2 linked regions of the Luteolibacter sp. LG18 genome follow. The protein of the gene in region 1 interacts with the protein of each later gene in a pairwise test. Links are inferred from orthologs where the notes say so. Each region holds a gene or a part of one and is shown in the gene's direction. Other genes may lie near its edges.

The links. The genes of interacting proteins can lie anywhere in the genome.
Region 2: the proteins of leuS (region 1) and ligA interact in binary tests that used the Escherichia coli proteins (3 or more experiments, as listed by UniProt). The link is inferred for Luteolibacter sp. LG18 from one-to-one orthologs.

Annotation. Positions count from the first base shown.
Region 1 is NZ_AP024600.1:1,399,492-1,407,020, forward strand. The notes cover bases 2,533-5,626. They hold leuS (leucine--tRNA ligase), read left to right. Parts: upstream 2,533-2,856; coding sequence 2,857-5,397; downstream 5,398-5,626. Other genes in these bases: llg_RS05895 (thioredoxin fold domain-containing protein), read left to right, coding at 2,533-2,716; llg_RS05905 (hypothetical protein), read left to right, coding at 5,475-5,626. Also shown: llg_RS05875 (DUF3592 domain-containing protein), read right to left, coding at 1-25; llg_RS05880 (hypothetical protein), read right to left, coding at 187-1,077; rdgB (RdgB/HAM1 family non-canonical purine NTP pyrophosphatase), read right to left, coding at 1,056-1,649; llg_RS05890 (thioredoxin family protein), read left to right, coding at 1,727-2,185; more of llg_RS05895, read left to right, coding at 2,267-2,532; more of llg_RS05905, read left to right, coding at 5,627-7,082; llg_RS05910 (peptidoglycan-binding domain-containing protein), read right to left, coding at 7,156-7,529.
Region 2 is NZ_AP024600.1:173,866-180,326, forward strand. What follows is about bases 532-4,020. They hold ligA (NAD-dependent DNA ligase LigA), read left to right. Parts: upstream 532-871; coding sequence 872-3,820; downstream 3,821-4,020. Other genes in these bases: lepB (signal peptidase I), read left to right, coding at 532-810; llg_RS00730 (hypothetical protein), read left to right, coding at 3,942-4,020. Outside these bases: llg_RS00715 (VanZ family protein), read left to right, coding at 1-224; more of lepB, read left to right, coding at 244-531; more of llg_RS00730, read left to right, coding at 4,021-4,460; llg_RS00735 (response regulator transcription factor), read left to right, coding at 4,511-5,176; llg_RS00740 (ATP-binding protein), read left to right, coding at 5,173-6,461. UniProt on the Escherichia coli protein: DNA ligase that catalyzes the formation of phosphodiester linkages between 5'-phosphoryl and 3'-hydroxyl groups in double-stranded DNA using NAD as a coenzyme and as the energy source for the reaction.

The DNA of each region.
Region 1 (7,529 bases):
CCATCTGGGAGAGCAGGGGACTCAAGGCCCCCAGCCACAGAAACACCAAGCTGATCAGGGTGAAAACGACGCCGAAGATCAGGGTACGCCAATCAATCTTCTTTCTCCTCTTTTTCTTTTTCGCCACGGAATGCCTCCGTCTAGCAGCGGCCGGATCCCCAGGCGACGGGAATCAAGCCTGCTGTTTCAACCGACCCGCCGCTCGGGCAGGTCGAGCATGGGCAGGTCGCAGCGATCCAAATTACGGAGGGGGAGTGTGTAGCCATCACGAACGACCAAGCCGCAGCGGTAACGGGCCTGGAGTTGGATCCCCCATTCCAAGCTTGCCCCTGCCTCCAGAGCAACGGACGGGAGCGAGATCGGGATGGGGGAGGCGGATCGCTCTTCAGGACACGGAACGTTCGCCAGTTCCTCCCGGTGAAACCGATCGGTCACGGTCTGCGAGGGAGACTGCCCGGCGGCCGACTGAATGGTTTTCACTCCGACGAGCTCGAAGGTGAACTGTCGGACGGGCCAGGTGCCGCGACGCCGGTGCCATTGGAAGGACGTGGCGCCGCCCTTGCGGGGGGATGGTTCGAGGCACAGGTCGAAGGTCGGGGCAAAACAACCAAGGACCTGTTGCAGCGAGCGCCAGGCCACGGCGGCTCCCGCGACCACCGCACCTCCTGTGACCAGGAGGAGAATCCACGGAGCTTTGCCTTTGGCCCATTCCTGCCAGGCCACCCCGACAAAGGTCCATGCCAGACAGTTCATCGCGATGGCACCCACCACGACCGGAATGGCATCGCGAACCCGGCCTGTGCCTCCCGGCAGGATCACCCGGCCCAGATCATCCTGTGTGGGGGTGGATCGAATGGCCGCTCGCGCGGAAAGTTTTCCGTACAGGATGCCTCCGACGCCAATCGCGAGGAAGGGCCACGGAAACAGCCAGACATACCACGGACTTTCTCCTCCGCCACGGGCGTGGCCGAAGATGGCCAGCGCGAGCATCCCGCAACCGCCCAGCAGCATGAGGATGCCGAAGAGCCGCGGAACCTTGCTTTCTTTCCTAGCGTTCATCGCCGGGTTTCCAGCCACTCGACCACCTTGGCCAGGGCGCGGGCACGGTGGCTGAGCTGGTTCTTCACGTCGTCGCCGAGTTCGGAGAAGGTCCGGTCGTAGCCAGCGGGGACGAAAAGCGGATCGTAGCCGAAGCCGCCCGTGCCGCGGCGCTCCTCAATGATCGCGCCCTCCACGCTGCCGTCGAAATTGCCGAGCTCCGTGCCGTGCTCGGCGACAACCATGGTGCAGCGGAAGCGGGCGGTACGCTGGTTCTTGTCGGACATCTCGCGCATAAGGCGCTCGTTGTTGCGGGTGTGGTTGCCCTCCTCGCCGCCGTAGCTGGAGGACCAGACGCCGGGAGCTCCGGCGAGGGCGTCGACCTCGAGGCCGGAGTCGTCGGAGAGGACGATGCCCTCGATTTCGCGGCTGATGGCGAGGGCCTTGAGGCGGGCGTTTTCGAGGAAGGTGGTGCCGGTTTCCGGGACGGAGGGGAGGTCCGGGAAGGCGGTGACGTCGAGGACTTCGTAGCGATCCCCGATCATCGAGCGGATTTCCGCGGTCTTGTGGGCGTTGCGGGTGGCGATGACGAGCCGGGGGCGGGTTTCCATACCTCCGGCTACCGGTTTGCGGGACCGGGGCCAAGATTTTTGAAATAATCCGGCGTTGTGCTACGCCTTATAGGTCAATGAAAGCAATCACCTGGCTTGCCTCTGTCACGGTCGGTGTCGCCGCCCTTTCCGCTTCCGCCTTCTCCGCCACGCTCGAAGGCTGGTCCACCGATCTCGAAAAAGCCCTCGCCACCGCCAAGAAGGAGAAGAAATCCGTGCTGGTGGAGTTCACCGGCTCCGACTGGTGCCCGCCGTGCATCGCGATGCGGAAGAACGTCTTTTCGAAGAAGGACTTCGTGGACAAGGCCTCGAAGAAGTTCGTGCTGGTGGAGCTGGATTTCCCGAAGGCCGAGAAGGAAATCGCCGAGAAGAACAAGCCGCTGGCGGAGAAGTACAAGATCGAAGGCTTCCCGACGGTGGTGCTGCTGGACCCGCAGGGCAAGGAGTTCAACCGCTTCTTCGCCTCCCAGTTTCCCGATAGCGAGGGCTTCCTGAAGCACCTCGACGAGTCCCTCACGAAGAAGGAACTCGACTGACCCCTTTGAACGGAATACCTGTCATGGTGCCCCGTCCGGACCTGGTCCGGGCGGGGCTTTCCCCTATCTGAACCCCGCTTGATGAAAAAGATTATCGCATCCGCCGCCACCCTTTTCGCCACCGCCGCCCTCGCCCTCGCCGGAAGTGGCGCGGGCTGGACGGACAACTACGAGGCCGCCAAGGCCCAGGCGAAGAAGGAGAACAAGACCATCCTGCTCGACTTCACCGGCTCCGACTGGTGCGGCTGGTGCATGAAACTGGACAAGGAGGTCTTCTCGCAGAAGGCCTTCAAAGACTACGCCAAGGACAAGCTGATCCTGGTGGAAGTGGATTTCCCACACGACAAGCGCCAGAGCCGCAAGCTCAAGGAGCAGAACGAGGCGCTGGCCAAGGAATTCGGCGTGCGGGGCTACCCGACGGTGATCCTGGTGGACGGCGACGGCAAGAAGGTCGGCCAGACCGGCTACAAGGACGGTGGCGACACGGCCTACGTGACGCACCTGAAGGGCCTGCTCGGCGCGAAGGGCTGATCCTTTGGGTTTCCGAAAGATTCCGGCGGGTTGTCCGCCATTCGATTTCCCCGCCCGGCCTGGTGGCCCGGCGGGGTTTTGCTTTTCAAGGTGAAGGCGTTCCGCCAGAGTCCGCGCCCCTTTCCCGTTTTCCGAAGACCATGTCCGACCGCCGCAAACCGTTTCCTTTCGACGACTTCGAACCCAAGTGGCAGGCCCGCTGGGACGCGGAGAAGACGTTCCGCACCCCGAATCCGGGTGACGCGGACTTCGATGCCACGAAGCCGAAGTTCTACGTCCTGGACATGTTCCCGTATCCGTCCGGTTCCGGCCTCCACGTGGGCCACCCGGAGGGCTACACCGCCACCGACATCATCGGCCGGGCGAAGCGCCGCCAGGGCTTCAACGTGCTGCACCCGATGGGCTGGGATTCTTTCGGCCTGCCGGCGGAGCAGTACGCGATCAAGACCGGCCAGCATCCGGCGATCACCACCACCGCGAACATCGAGACCTTCAAGCGCCAGCTGAAGTCGCTGGGTTTCGCCTACGATTGGGACCGCGAGATCGCGACGACCGATCCTGAATACGTGCGCTGGACGCAGTGGATCTTCCTGCAGCTCTACTCCTCCTATTTCGACGAGGAGACGCGGCAGGCCCGCCCCATTTCCGAGCTGGAAGCGAAGGGCTGGACGCGTGAGCAGATCGACGCGGTGCGGCTGGCCTTCGTCCATGAAGCGCCGGTGAACTGGTCCCCGGACCTGGGCACGGTGCTGGCGAACGAAGAGGTCGAGGAGTGGCGCTCGAAGGGCCACATCGTCGAGCGCCGTCCGCTGCGCCAGTGGATGCTGCGGATCACGAGCTACGCCCAGCGTTTGATCGACGAGCTGGAGCCGCTGGATTGGCCGGAAGGCATCAAGCTGCTGCAGAAGAACTGGATCGGCCGCAGCGAGGGCGCGGAAGTGGATTTCCAACTCGATGGCCACACGGTAACCGTGTTCACCACCCGGCCGGACACGCTGTTCGGAGCGACCTACATGGTGCTGGCCCCGGAGCATCCTTACGTTTCCGAAATCACGACGCCGGACCAGAAGGCGGCGGTGGACGCCTACGTGGCGGCCTGCGCGGCGAAGTCCGATCTGGAGCGCGGCGACCTGAACAAGGACAAGTCCGGCGTTTTCACCGGCGCGCATGCCACCAACCCGGTGAGCGGCGAGCAGATCCCGGTGTGGATCGCGGACTACGTGATGATGGGCTACGGCACCGGCGCGATCATGGCCGTGCCGGCGCACGACGAGCGTGACTTCGAGTTCGCGAAGAAGTTCGACCTGCCGATCGTGCAGGTGGTGCAGCCGGCCGGCGACCAAGCCTGGCAGGGCTACACCGATCCGGGCACGGCGGTGAACTCCGGTTTCCTGGATGGCCTGCCGACGGCCGAAGCCAAGGCGAAGATGATCGGATGGCTGGAAGGCGAAGGCAAAGGCAAGCGCCGTGTGCAGTTCAAGCTGCGCGACTGGCTGTTCTCCCGCCAGCGCTACTGGGGCGAGCCCTTCCCGCTGACCTGGAAGGACGGCCTGCATTACGCGCTGCCGGACGCCGAGCTGCCGCTGCTGGCCCCGCCGCTGGAGGATTACAAGCCTTCCGGCTCGCCAGAGCCGCTGCTGAGCAAGGCCCGCGAGTGGGTGGAGCTGCCGGACGGCTCGATCCGCGAGACCAACACGATGCCGCAGTGGGCGGGATCGTGCTGGTACTACCTGCGCTACTGCGATCCTCGTAATTCGGGACGTTTCATCTCCGAGGCCGCCGAGTCCTACTGGGGCGGCGGCGACAAGCCGGGGATGGTGGACCTGTACATCGGCGGCACCGAGCACGCCGTGCTGCACCTGCTCTACGCGCGGTTCTGGCACAAGGTGCTGTTCGACCTCGGCCACGTGGGCAGCAACGAACCGTTCCAACGCCTGGTGAACCAGGGGCTGATCCTCGGCGAGGACGGCCAGAAGATGTCCAAGTCCCGCGGCAACGTGGTGAACCCGGACGACGTCGTGAAGGAATACGGCGCGGATTCGCTGCGCCTCTATGAGATGTTCATGGGCCCGCTGGAGCAGGTGAAGCCGTGGAGCATGAAGGGCGTGGAGGGTGTCTCCCGTTTCCTCGCCCGCGTCTGGCGCATCGCCTTCGAGCAGACCGAAGCCGGCGATTGGAAGTCGAACGGCAAGGTCCAGGACGTGCCGTGCACGGACAAGGACCTGCTCAAGGTGGTGCACGAGACGGTGAAGAAGGTCACCGAGGACATCGAGAAGCTGTCGTTCAACACCGCGATCTCGCAGATGATGATCTGCACGAATGCCTTCACCCAGGCGGACGTGGCCCCGCTGAAGGAGTTCACGCTGCTGCTGCACGTGCTGAACCCCTTCGCACCGCACCTCACCGAGGAAATCCACGCCCTGCTCGGCGGCGTCACGCCGCTCAGCGAGAGCGCGTGGCCGCAGCACGACGAGGCCGCGCTGGTCACCGACGAGATCGAGGTGGTGGTGCAGGTGAATGGCAAGCTGCGCGACCGCATCCGCATCTCCACCAGCGCCGACCAGACCGAAGTGGAAGCCCTGGCCCAGGCCAGCGAGCGCGTGAAGGAGCACACCGACGGCAAGACCATCCGCAAGGTGATCTACGTCCCCGGCAAGCTCGTCAGCATCGTGGCGAACTGAACCCCTGCTTTTTTCCCAAGGGCGGCGGTTCTCCGGAACCGCCGCCCTTTTTGTTTTCCTCGCCAACTCCATCTCCCATGAGCCAACGGAACGCCCTCACTGAAATCGCCCGGTCCGCCGTGGCGGCGATCTGGCGCGCCCTGACCGCGGCGAACTCTGAACCAGAAGAGAAGTTCCCCACGGCGGCCGAACTCGATGCCGCCCTCGGCCACCTCCAGACGGAAAAGCCCGAACTCGCCCTGCTCCAGTCCTTGGACCTCCTTGCCACCGATCAACGCGGCATTTGCCCGCCGCTGGGAACGGTGGCGATGGAGCTTGCGATGAAACTCCCCATCCGGATGTGGCCGCGGGTGGACGAGGCGATCCGGCGCAACATGCTTTCCTCCCGCCGTCCCTTGGCCCCCCTGCCAACGCTCCATGGCCCTGCCGTGGAGATACTCGCGCTTTGCCATCACTCCGGACAGGTCCGGGCGGAGGCGATCCGCCACCGTGGACAATTGCCTGCCCTGCTCCGGGCCAGCTTGCTGTTCGTCCGCCTGAACGATTGGGCTCCGCCGGTACGTGACCTGGCGGAGAAACATCTGCCGCAGGTGGTAGGAGAATTGGATCAAAACGAGCGGATGCGGTTGGTCCCACTGGTGGAGCGACTCCGGGATTGCGGACGCAGCGGATTCCGCGAGCGGCGCGACGCGCTTGAGGCATGGCGGATGGCTCTTGTCGGAGAGCGCGATGAGGACGCCTGGCTGTGGTGCTGGAACCACGCACAAGGGAAGGAACGCGGGCTCTACCTCGGCATCCTGAAATCGGAAGCCGGTGTGCCAGGGCCGCGGACAAGGAGGGCCCTGCTGGAGAGCAACGACCGCACGGCCTTGCTGTGGTACATCCGCTCGGTGTTGCCACGCTTGGGCGATGAGGACCGCGAGGCGGCCACCCTGCGGCTGGACCATGCGCGCGTGGTGCCGGTCCGCCGCGAATGGCTGACATTTCTCGTGGAAACCGAACCACAGGCGGTGGTGCCGAAGTTGGTCACCACGCTCCTCGTTCCCAGCAAGAGCCTGCGCCAGTTCGCCCGATTCCACCTTGCCCGGTTGGCCCCGATGGACTTCGCCGCCCATTACCGGGCGGCGCTGAACACCGCGGCTTACGCGCCGGTGGCCTTGCAGGGATTGTGCGAAACCTGTCCGGCAGAAGGCCGTGCCATGGCCGCACGCCATCTGGACTCGGATGATGCGGCCCTCAAGAAAGCCGCCCTGCTGTGTTTGCCCGCGGATTCCATCGCGGAACACGTCGACCGGTTTCTTCAGGATGCGGACGATCCACGGCCTGGCATCGGCAAGGTCGCGAGGAGGCGACTGGGTGATGCGGGGCAGGCCCTTGGCGTGCATCTGCTTTCCGGCACCGCCGATTGGAATCGCTTTTCCATCGAGCTGCGCACCGTGCTGATGAAGCTGTGCATCGCCTTCAACAAATGGGACGGCCTCGAACTGCTTCTGAGCCATGCCCGTGAACACGATCCGGCCTTCGTGCTGACCTTGGTCAGGCAATGGCGACAGCGGGAGAACAGGGCGTTTCTCCGTCTCCCGCCCGAGCGGAAGGAGCGGTTGAAGAAGCTCGCCCGGACGGCTCCGCTACCGGATCACGAAAAGGAGGAGCTCGCCTTCATCCTCGAAAAAGCCATGGCGTGACGATGCTCGCACGAAAACGCCGCTCCTGAAGAGGAGCGGCGCTTTTCATATCCGGGATGAACCTCCGCCCCGATCAGAGGCCGAGCGCGCGGCGGGTGGACCAGTCGAGCCAGCCGCTGATGCGGAGGCGGTGGTCGCGCTGGAAGCGGGCGAGCGCGCGGCGGGAACCGTAGCCGAAGTCACCGTCGATCGGGCCACGGTAGTAGCCCATCTGGCGGAGGCGGAGCTGGGCGCGGGCTTCGAGGCTCATCGGGCGGCGATGATAGCCGCCGTAGCCGCCACCACCTCCGTAGCCGCCGCCATAGCCACCACCGTATCCGCGGTCGCGGTCGTAATCACCGCCGCGGCCACCGCGGTAGTCGACTTCGACGTAGCCGCTGCCACGGGCTTCGTAAGAGCCGCGGTCGTCGTAGGAACCAAACCAGTCGGCCTTGGCCAGGGAAGTGG
Region 2 (6,461 bases), 1.2 Mb from region 1 along the record:
TGTTCTCCGCCTTCGTCTACCGCCTCCGCCCGGCCAAGCCGGACTGGGGCACCCTCTTCGCCCTCTGCATGCTCGCCGGCATGGCCATGGGCCGCCTCGACGAGTGGCACCAGATGTCCGTCCCGAACCGCTCGGGCAACGACATCAACGACTTCCTCGCCGACATGACCGGCACCCTCTGCGGCGCGTTGGTCTTCCGGCGGCTGCACCGGTGGGTGGGGTGATTTGTCACGTGCCGAGCCCATGGCAACCGTTCGAATGATCAAGAAGCTCACTTGGTGGCAGGCTTTTCTGGGTCTCCTGATAGTGGCTTTCGTGGGCCTCCTCGTTTGGGTCCGTCCCAAAGCCTACCGCATCCCCACCAGCGCCATGGAGCCCACGCTCCAGGGAGGGGACACCATCCTATCCGGTCGCCCTTTGAAATCCGGCGACAAGCTCTTCCGAGGCTCCGTGGTGATCTTCGATGGCCCCAAAACCCGCATCAAGGGGCTCGGTGGCTCCCAGATCAAGCGGTTGATCGCCTTGCCGGGAGATCGCATCGAGGTCTTGAACGGAGAACTCACGGTCAATGGTATCCCCCTCCCCACCCGCGGAGGGGAGCACGCCAAACCACCCGGAAACGCCTACACGCCAGCGATGTCCACTCCGCGCTATCCCTTGGTGGTGCCTGAAGGAACCGCCTTTGTTTTGGGAGATCACTATTCCAACAGCCTGGACAGCCGCTACTACGGTCTCATTCCAATCATCGCGATCGAGCGAATCGCGTGGGCACGGTTGTTTCCAATGCGGCACGCGGGAAAAATCGAATAAGGGTCCGGCGGGAAATCCGGTTGGAGAGAGGGGAACCCTGCGCTCTAATCGCGGGAGCCGCATGGACGACCTTTTCAGCCAGACTTCTCCGGAATCCCGCATCCGCCAGCTCCGCGCCGAGCTGGCCCACCACAACCGGCTCTACTACACGGATGCCGCGCCGGAGATTTCCGATGCCGAATACGACAAGCTCTACCGCGAGTTGGAGGAGTTGGAAGCGAAGCACCCGGAGTTCGACGATCCGGATTCACCCACCAAGCGCGTGGGCGGCGAGCCGATCGAGGGCTTCCAACAGGTCCGCCACCGGGTGCCGATGCTGAGCATCGACGATGTCTTCGAGCTGAAGGACGCGGAGGTGCCGGAAGCGGAGTTGATCGATTTCTACAAGCGTCTCCAGAAGGGCCTCGGGCGTGAAAACGTCGAGGTCACCATCGAGCCGAAAATCGACGGCGTGGCGGTGTCCCTGCTCTATCGCGACGGCAAACTGGAATACGCCGCCACCCGCGGCGACGGCACGACCGGCGACGACATCACCCACAACGTGCGGACGATCCGCAGCATCCCGCTTTCGCTGACCGCCAGCATCAAGGCCGGAACCGGGCAGGACGTTGACTTGGAGGTCCAGCTCCCTTACCTTCCCGCCGATGGAAGCCACCAATCAAGCGAAGGCCATGGCGGAACGTTTGCACCGGGCACGGCAGAAAGCCTCGGAGCAAGGCTCGCGCATGACCTCCGCGGAAGCGATGGCGCAGATTTTTCGGAACGGCTCAGACAGGAAGCCCAATCCATTCTTGAATGGGGAGCTGAAACTGGCCGCATCCTCGACCCGGAGCGCTTCCTCGAAGTCGTAAGCCACTGGCAGGAACTCGGAGGCCAGTCCGAGCACACGGTATTCCATTTGGCCGGCCTGAACCGGGTGGTGAAGTTCACCCTCCCCCCGAACTTCGGAGCCCAAGGCGCAGAGGCGTATTTGAGAAACCTGGGAGCGAGCAACCGGCTCTTCGGGGATAGTATCCGCTTCCACGGGATCCTACCCACCGACAAGGGACCCGCATTCGTCATTTCCCAGCCTTTCATCAAAGGGGATGTACCGTCCCAGCAGGAAGTCGAGGAATGGTTCACGGCCGACGGCTACCGGTCGATCGGCCACAATAGGTGGATCAACGATGCAACCGGCACGGAGATCGCGGATGCCCATGTTGGAAACCTGATCAAGGCCGAAGACGGGGAGCTTATCCCCATCGATCTCCAGGTTCTGAAGGAGGGAGCGGTCAAACTGACTCAGGAAGTCCCCCCTCTCATCGAAGTCCGCGGCGAGATCTTCATGCCGAATGAGGGCTTCGCGGCGATGAACGCGGAGCGCGACGAGGCCGGGCTGCCGACCTTCGTCAACCCGCGCAACGCCACCGCGGGCACCTTGAAGCAGCTCGATCCGAAGATCGCGGCGAAGCGCCCGCTGCGGTTCCTGGCCCACGGGCTCGGTGCCTATGACGGTCCCGAGCTGGCGAGCGAAGACCAGTTCCACGACCTCCTCGACGCGCTGCGCCTCCCGCGCAACAAGCCGGTGATCCACGCGGCCGGCCTCGATGCCGTGCTCGCCGCCATCAAGGAGATCGACACGCTGCGCCACCAGCTCGACTACGGCACCGATGGCGCGGTGGTGAAGGTGCTGGCCCGCGCCGAGCGGGAAAAACTTGGCTTCACTTCGCGCGCGCCGCGCTGGGCCGCCGCTTACAAGTTCCTGCCGGAGCAGAAGGAAACCCGCCTCCATTCCGTCACCGTGCAGGTCGGCCGCACCGGCGTGCTCACCCCCGTGGCGGAGCTCGATCCGGTGTTCGTGTCCGGCACCACCGTCTCCCGCGCCACCCTCCACAACGAGGAGGAGATCCAGCGCAAGGACGTCCGCCTCGGCGACACGGTGGTCATTGAGAAAGCCGGCGAGATCATCCCCGCGGTGGTGAAGGTGGTGATGGAGAAACGCGATCCCGCGTCGGTGCCGTTCTCGCTCTTCGACCACGTCGGCGGCAAGTGCCCGTCCTGCGGCGGACCAATCACCAAGGAGGAAGGATTCGTGGCGTGGCGCTGCCTGAACTTCGAGTGCCCCGCACAGGCGGTTTCGAAGATCAAGCAGTTTGCCTCCCGCAAGGCGCTGGACATCGAGGGCGTCGGTGAAACGGTGGCCGAAGCCCTCGTTGGCCGGGAAATGTGCCGCACGCCGCTCGACCTCTTCACCCTCACCGAGGAGTCGCTGGGCGCCCTGAACCTCGGCACCGACACCGAGCCGCGCCGTTTCGGCGAGAAGAACGCCGCGAAGGTGATCGAGGCGCTGGCTGCCGCGCGCTCGAAACCGCTCGACCGCTGGATCTTCGCCATGGGCATCCGCCAGGTCGGCGAATCCGCAGCCAAGGAACTGTCCCGTTTGTTCTCCAGCCTGAGCGAGCTCACCACCTCGGAGTTGCTGCCCGCGATCGGCGAGCGCGGTTTGAAGGACACCTGGCTGAAGGCCAATCCGGTGAACCCGAAAAAGGAAAAGCTGGACGACTCGGAGAAGGAACGTCGCAAGCAGATCGCCACGGAATACAAACCACGCATCGCTGAACTGACGGAACTGCTCGCGCCCTACGGCATCAGCCCGGAGCTGGGCGGCGTGGCGGCCCAGAGCACGGTGGACTATTTCGCCTCCGAGGCGGGTCGCCATGTGTTGGAGCGCCTGCACGAACTGGGCATCGATCCGAAATCGGACAATTACCTGCCGAAGGCGGCCGAGGCCGACCTTTCCGCGCTACCGCTGGCGGGCAAGACCTTCGTTCTCACCGGCACGCTCAGCATCGACCGCGATGACATGAAGCGCCTGATCGAGGACAAGGGCGGCAAGGTTTCCGGCTCGATCTCGGCGAAGACCCATTTCCTCGTCGCCGGGGAAGGCGGCGGCTCGAAGCGCACCAAGGCGGAATCGCTCGGCGTGGCGGTGATCGACGAGGAAACCGTGCGCGGGATGATGGAAGGCTGACCGGCGGAAAAATTCCAAACCCGCGCGGTTTTTCCGCCACGTCATCCTGCGATCATCTGGACCCCGCTAGCGTTCGCCTCATCCGGCCACCCGGCCGCATGAACCACAAACCAATCGATCCATGAAAATCGCCACCACGCTCATCGCCACCGTCCTCGCCCTGCCTCTCGCGGCCAGCGCCAAGGACGGCGGGCTCACGCTCGAACAAATCCCCGCCAAGGCCGCCGCCGCGATCCAGGCCGCCGCGGGCAAGGAAGCCGTCAAGATCGAAGCCGAGAAGGAAGACGGCACCGAATCCTACGAGGCCAAGTGGACGGCCGGCGGCACCAAGCACGAGATCTCCGTCACCGCCGACGGCACCGTGCTGCTGCGTGAGGATGTGATCGCGCTGGAAGCCGCCCCGGCCCCGGTGCAGGAGGCGATCAAGAAGGTGGCCGCCGCCGGCAAGCTCGAGAAGGTGGAGCAGGAAACCGGCAAGAAATACACCGGCACGGTCTACGAAGCGGAAATCAAGACCGCCGAGGGCAAGCTGGAGGTGAAGTTCGATGCCACCGGCAAGGAGATCGAACGGGAAACCGAGAAGGAGAAAGAGGACGAGGAAAAGGAAGACGGGGAAAAAGACGACGACGATAACAAGTAAGATCTCCCCGGGCCACCCGCTTCCGGGTGGCCCGACTTCCCCATCTCCGCGTGCGCGTCCTTTACGTCGAAGATTCCGAAAGCCTCCGCCGCACGGTGAGGAGGGCGCTGGTGCATGCCGGCCACGCGGTGGATGTGGCTGCGGATGGGGAAAGCGGCCTGGAAGCCGCGGAGCTGAACGATTACGAGGTGATCGTGCTGGACGTGATGATGCCGAAGCTCGACGGACTCGCCCTGCTGAAGCACCTGCGGGCGGCACGAAAGAACGTCCATGTCCTGCTGCTGACCGCCCGTGATACGGTGGAGGACCGGGTGACCGGTCTGCGGGAAGGGGCGGACGATTACCTGGTGAAACCCTTCGCCCTGGAGGAACTGCTTGCCCGTGTGGACGCACTGGGACGGCGCCTGCGGGGGGACAAGTCGAGCCTGCTGGAACTCGGGCCCATGACCGTGGATTTCCACAAAAAAAAGCTCGCCCTGGATGGAAAAGACATCGACCTGACCCCCCGCGAGTGGCGCTTGTTCGAGTGCCTGGTCCACCGCCGCGGGCAGGTGGTGTCCCGTACCGAGATCGAGGAACGGATCTACGATGAACGGGTGGAGCCGATGAGCAACGTGGTGGACACCGCGGTTTATGGCCTGCGCCGGAAGCTCGGCCGGGATTGCATCCACACGCGCCGCGGCCTTGGATACGTGCTGGAAGTTCCCGCGTCATGAATTCGCTGCGGTTCAAGCTGACCCTCCGGTTTCTCGTCGGCGGCATGGTGCTGCTGGGGATCGCGGCGCTGGTCTTCGAGTGGAGCATGCGGGTGGCACTCACCCGGGATTTCGATTCCTCCCTCTCCCTGACGCTCGAGACCCTGCGCCCCTTCGTGGAGGAGGAGAACGGCAAGGTGCGGATGGATTCCGACGTGAAGGAGATGCCGGAGTTCAACCAGTCCAAGGGCAGCGCCGTGCATTTCCTATTGGTAGACGGGGTGGAGGTCTCGCGGTCCAAGTCGCTGGGAAACTCGCGGGTATTCGTGTCCCTGCCAGCCGACCAAACCTCCGCGTCATTCGATGCGCGCTTGGGGGACGGGCGCAAGTTCCGCTTCCTGGCGCGGGCCTTGCCGACCGTCGAAGGCCAGCGTCCGGTGCTGGTGGTGGGGCGCTATCAAAAGCCCCTCGAACACACCTTGGAGAACCTCGGCGAAAGCCTGATGACTGCCGCCTGCGCCAGTCTGGCGATGCTGGCCGCGCTGGTGTGGTGGAGCGTCCGCGGCGGACTCAGGCCCCTCAACCGGCTGGTGGTGGAAATCGACGCGGTCAAGGCCGAGTCGCTTGGCACCCGGTTCGCGTCCACTCCCCTGCCCGCCGAGCTGCGCCCCATCGCGGAACGTCTGAATGAACTCCTGGCCCGACTGGAAGCGGCCTTCGCCCGCGAGAAACGTTTCACCGCGAACGTGGCCCATGAACTCCGCACGCCCTTGGCGGAACTGCGCGCGCTCGCCGAGGTGAGCCTCATGGCCCCGGCCGACACACCGGAAGAAAGCGCCGCCTGCTGGCGGGACGTGAAGGACGTGTCCGGACACATGGAAGCTCTCGCGCTCCGCTTGTTGGAACTCGCCCGGGCGGAAAACCCGGCACTCGCGATCCAGCGAAGCGAGGTGAATCCCGCCGCCCTTCTCGATCAGATCTGGAAGCGCCATGCCGCACGGGCCGCCGAACGGGGGATCACCTTGCAGCAAGGGATTCCGGAAAGCCTGGTGCTCGAAAGCGATCCGGTGCTGCTGGAAATGGCGCTTTCCAATCTCTGTGGCAACGCGGTGCAGCACGCACCGGAACACTCCCTGCTGCGCGTGGCGGCGGACGAGCACACCATCCGCTTCCTCAATCCGGCACCGGCACTTTCGCCGAACGACCTGCCGCACCTCTTCGAGCGTTTCTGGCGCAAGGATGCCTCCCGCACCGACCGCCGCCACCACGGGCTCGGCCTGGCTCTAGCCGCGGAAACCGCAGTCCT